Regions from separate parts of the Chryseobacterium tongliaonense genome, predicted to be linked through region 2. Evidence: riboswitches for the same ligand, from Rfam matches in the RefSeq annotation. Region 2 holds a riboswitch; the other holds the start of a gene.
What was found. Region 2 has a riboswitch for S-adenosylmethionine ahead of AB8P06_RS03075 (SusC/RagA family TonB-linked outer membrane protein). Riboswitches for the same ligand answer to the same signal wherever they lie in the genome.
Positions count from the first base shown of each region.

Region 1: linked by a shared signal. The riboswitch ahead of AB8P06_RS03790 (alpha/beta fold hydrolase) and the one ahead of AB8P06_RS03075 (SusC/RagA family TonB-linked outer membrane protein) in region 2 are both predicted to bind S-adenosylmethionine.

Region 1 covers NZ_JBGFFD010000001.1:798,217-800,680, forward strand. The annotation lists gene AB8P06_RS03785 (MGH1-like glycoside hydrolase domain-containing protein) at 1-812, opposite strand, end outside; SAM riboswitch class I at 1,000-1,111, shown strand; gene AB8P06_RS03790 (alpha/beta fold hydrolase) at 1,175-2,122, shown strand; gene AB8P06_RS03795 (ACT domain-containing protein) at 2,126-2,464, shown strand, end outside.
Region 2 covers NZ_JBGFFD010000001.1:655,089-657,552, reverse strand. The annotation lists gene AB8P06_RS03075 (SusC/RagA family TonB-linked outer membrane protein) at 1-1,044, opposite strand, end outside; SAM riboswitch class I at 1,128-1,223, opposite strand; gene AB8P06_RS03070 (type II 3-dehydroquinate dehydratase) at 1,466-1,876, shown strand; gene pckA (phosphoenolpyruvate carboxykinase (ATP)) at 1,978-2,464, opposite strand, start outside.

The DNA.
Region 1 (2,464 bases), 140 kb from region 2:
TTGATTCCATCCTTAAAATAAGTATTTCCCGGATATGGAGATCCGTATAATTTTGGAGTATTGGTTTCATTCTCACAAAAAACACTTTCCGTATTGAGATTTCTGGAATAGAATTTTTTAATGGAAATACTGTCATGGTTAATATCAATACAGCCCTCATAAGACGCATTCATCTGGGCTTTGTAAGTATTGTAACCCCATTTCCAGTTATTCCGGAACCAGACTGTAGGTGCCACCACAATCGGGGCATCCTTCTGGCTTCTGTTACAGACTGTTACTCTTACTAAAATATCATTATGATCCGCTTTACAGTATTCAATGAAAATATCAAAATATTCATTGTCGTCAAAAATGCCGGTGTCTATAAGCTCAAATTCCGGTTCTTTCTTGGTACGGTTTCCGTTTTCAATAATAAGATGATCATAAGGAAACTCATTAATCGGATATTTGTACACCATTTTCATATAGCTGTGAGTAGGCGTATTATCAAGGTAATAGAAGATTTCTTTAATGTCTTCTCCGTGATTTCCCTGAGGATTGCTTAGTCCGAAGAAACGCTCCTTTACCATCTTATCTTTCTTGTTCCAGAACGAAAGCGCAAAGCAGAAAAGTTGTTTCACATCCGAAATTCCGGCGATGCCCTCCTCTCCCCACCGGTAGGTATAGCTTTCTGCATTATTGTGATTGGCGAAGTTCCAGGCATTGCCGTTTGGGCTGTAATCTTCACGTACATTTCCCCACTGCCTGTTGCTTACGTAAGGCCCCCAGTTTTTCCAGTTATTATCTTGTAATCTTTGTTTTTCAGCAATCATATTTCACCATTTTTCAGTACGAAGGTAGTTTTTTTGGAAAATAATTCCAATTTTCCGAATCTGAAAAATCCTTAACATAGCCTTCAATGTCTTATGTTTAGAGGAGTTTCGAGAATAAATTAAATTTTTGTAAATAATTAAAAGAAAAAAACTATCTTTGCACCATTCGTTCATTCAAATATTGAAAATGTTATCAAGAAAGGTTGAGGGATTAGACCCTGTGAAACCTTAGCAACCCTTTGTGCAAGCGAAGAAGGTGCTACGTTCTACCAAATAATTTTATTTTGGACAGATAACTTACTGAAGTTCTTTTCAGCCATTTCTCGTGGCATTTTCAATTGTGTTATAAAAATATAATAGAATTGGAAGCAGAACTTAAACATATTAATTTTTCATATCAAACCGGTTCCCGAAAGGAATACAATATCCCGTTGAGCTATCAGCTTTTCGGGAAGGATCTGTTTACAGCCCCAATTATTCTGGTGAATCACGCTTTAACCGGAAACTCAAATGTTTCCGGAGAAAAAGGCTGGTGGAAACAGCTGATTGGAGAAGATCAGGTAATCGATACGAAAAAATATACCGTTTTGTGCTTCAATATTCCCGGAAACGGCTATGATGATTTTTTAATTGATGAATATGAAGATTTCACGCCTTCAGATATTGCCGGTATATTTTTAAAAGGCCTTGAAATTCTTTCTGTAAAAAACCTGTATGCCATTATCGGAGGCTCATTGGGAGGTGGTATCGGCTGGGAAATGCTGGCGAAAAAGCCACACCTTGCTGAAATTTTTATTCCTATTGCCTGCGATTTTAAAACTCACGACTGGCTTCACGCACAATGTCTGGTTCAGAAATTTTTATTGAACGGAAATGATGAGCCCCTGCAGAAAGCCAGAATTCATGCGATGCTGTGTTACAGAACACCTCAGTCTTTAAACGACAGATTTCAAAATAAATACAATCAGGAAAAACAGCAGCTCGAATCAGAAGATTGGCTGATGTATCATGGAAATGCTTTAAACGAAAGGTTTAGTTTAAAATCATATAAGCTCATGAATCATTTACTGATGAATATTAATACCGATGAAAAGAGATTGGAGAAAATAGTTGCACGAATGCACATGATCTCTGTAGATACAGACCTGTTTTTCCCTGCTTCTGAAATCCGAATGTGTTTTGAAAAGCTGAAGCGAAAAAAAGAAGATGTTTTCTATCACGAGATCAAATCAATTCATGGGCATGATGCCTTTCTAATGGAATACAAACAATTAAATAATATCATAAAAAATATAAAAAATATTGTATAGAAGATGAAAAATGTTAACGAGATAAAGTTTTTAAAAAACAGATCAATCATCAAATTTGAAGGAGAAGATTTCTTGGGAGAAATCGGTATTGACGGAAGAATTTTTAAAGCGCTTACTTTGGCGCGAATCAGTGTTGGGGTAATTTCCCAGCAGGCAATTGAAAACGGGATCTCTATTCTGGTTCAGGAAAGCGATTCTGAAAAAGCGGTTAATTGTCTGATTGACGAATTTGAGCCGGAAAGAAGATCAGGGAAAGTTTCCCAGATTTATAGTATTAACAATGTGTCCGTACTGGGGTTTGTGGCGGAAGATTTTAATAAAATTCTTGCAGAGCTGGCGAGA
Region 2 (2,464 bases):
TCTGGAGTCTGAAGAAGGCGGAGCTTCCTGAAGGCTGTTGGTATAGCTTAGATTTGCTCCAACATTCAGCCATTTTTTAACTTCCGTATTTACCTTTAATCTGGTACTGTATTTCCTGAAACCGGATTCTATGGCAATTCCTTTATCATCAAGGTATCCTAATGAAAAATAATAATTGCTTTTTTCACTTCCGCCACTGATATCCAGGTCTACCTGATTTCTTGAAGCCACTCGCTGAAGAATATCCTTCCAGTTGTCATTCCATAAAGGGGTTGCTCCTGAAAGAAGCCTTCCGTCTGTACCTACAGGTTTTGCGTAATTTGGCCCATAAGGATTTATTCCTAATGCATTCACTAAATTATCCGTTGCCATCTGAGCGGCCTGTTGTGATGAAACCTGGCTTGATTTATACCCGTTTCTCAAGGCTTCCCAATACAGCTGGTAATACTGGTCGGTATTTACCTGCTTGTAATCTTTCACCGCTCTGCCTGAAAAACCCTGACTGATATTGAAGTTAACTCTTGATTCTCCTTTTTTTCCGGATTTTGTGGTGATAATAATAACACCGTTTGCTCCCCTTGATCCGTATAAAGAACTTGCTGTGGCATCTTTTAAAACACTGATTGATTCAATATCATTCGGACTGATCGAGTTTATGTTTCCGTCAAACGGAATTCCGTCTACTACAAATAATGGATTGCTTGAAGCACTCACAGAACCAATTCCCCTGATCCGGATTGATGCTGTAGAACCGGGCTGTCCCGATGCACTTACTGCCTGTAATCCCGGAACCTGTCCTTCCAGAGCTTTTGTAATATTGGTAACAGGCCTGTTGTTGATTTTCTCACTCGAAATTGTTGCTACGGAACCGGTATAGCTTGTCTTTTTTGCTTTACCATAAGCAACTACCACTACTTCATCTATTTCTTTTTCACGAAGTGTATCTTTTTTTGTCTCCTGACCTTTTACGCCGGTAATTCCCAAGAAAAACACAGCAACAGGTGGAATCCAAATTTTAGCATTAAATAAATTCTTACTAACCATAATCAATTTTATTTATCAAATATTAAAAATTAACCCTTTGCAGAAAGCACAGCAAAGGGTATCAATAAATATGATAAACCTAATGCTTATTTTTCCTTTAAGGCTGAATGTAACACCTTGCACGATGCAGGTTGTTAAGACTTCACAGGGTCAGTTCCCTCCGTCTTTCTTTATAAGCCGATCGAAATATGGTTGCAAATCTAAAAACAATTAGTCTATAAAACAAGTAGACTTTAATATTTTTAATTATAATTTTATGAAAATTAAGTTAAAATTATTTTAAAAACCACTAAAATAAGCAGTTAAATAAATTGATAAATCTTTAAATATGAGAAATATCATTAAAAATAATTCAAAAATAAAAAAAGAATAAAAAGAATAAATTTAAACCTCAATTGAAAAAAGTTTTTAATTTTATGGTATGAAAGTTTTATTAGTAAACGGACCCAATCTGAATCTGTTGGGCACAAGAGAACCTGAAATCTATGGCAATTTATCTATGGAAGATTATCTTGATAAATTGAGATCGGAATTTTCGTCTTATGAGCTAACCTACTATCAGTCTAATATTGAAGGAGAACTGATCAACAGGCTTCAGGAAGATGATTTTGATGCTGTGGTCATTAATCCGGGGGCTTTCACTCACTATTCTTATGCGATTGCCGATTGTTTAAAAAATATCCGCAAACCTAAGATTGAAGTGCATATCAGCAATATTTATAAAAGGGAAGAGTTCCGTCAGAAATCTGTGACTGCAGCCTGTAGTGATGCTGTTTTATCCGGTTTTGGAATGGATGGATACCGATTGGCAATTCTTAGTTTAAAATATTAGTCGATTTTAACCACATATTGATTATTCAGGTTTTCACAGATGATTGGAACTTTGAGAAAAGATATAAAAAAGCCTCATCAGTTGATGAGGCTTTATATTGATTAAATTGTCTGTTCCTGTAATTGAGGGCCTGAAGAAATTAATTTCTTACCTTCTTCGGTATTGCAATACTGATCAAAGTTTTTGATATATTTTGCAGCAAGATCTTTCGCTTTTTCTTCCCACTCGGCAGCATCGCCGTATGTATTTCTAGGATCTAAAATACCTTCCGAAACATTTGGTAAAGAAGTCGGGATCTCAAGGTTCATAATCGGAACTCTTGTTTTTAGAGCATTTTCAATGGAACCGTCGATGATTGCATCAATGATTGCTCTTGTATCTTTTAAGGAAATTCTTTTTCCTGTACCGTTCCAGCCAGTGTTTACCAGATAAGCTTTAGCTCCGTGTTCTTTCATTTTACCGATCAATGTTTTAGAATACATCGTTGGGTGTAATGTAAGGAATGCTTCACCGAATGCAGGTGAGAAAGACGGTTCAGGTTCTGTAATTCCTCTTTCAGTTCCGGCTAATTTTGAAGTATACCCGCAA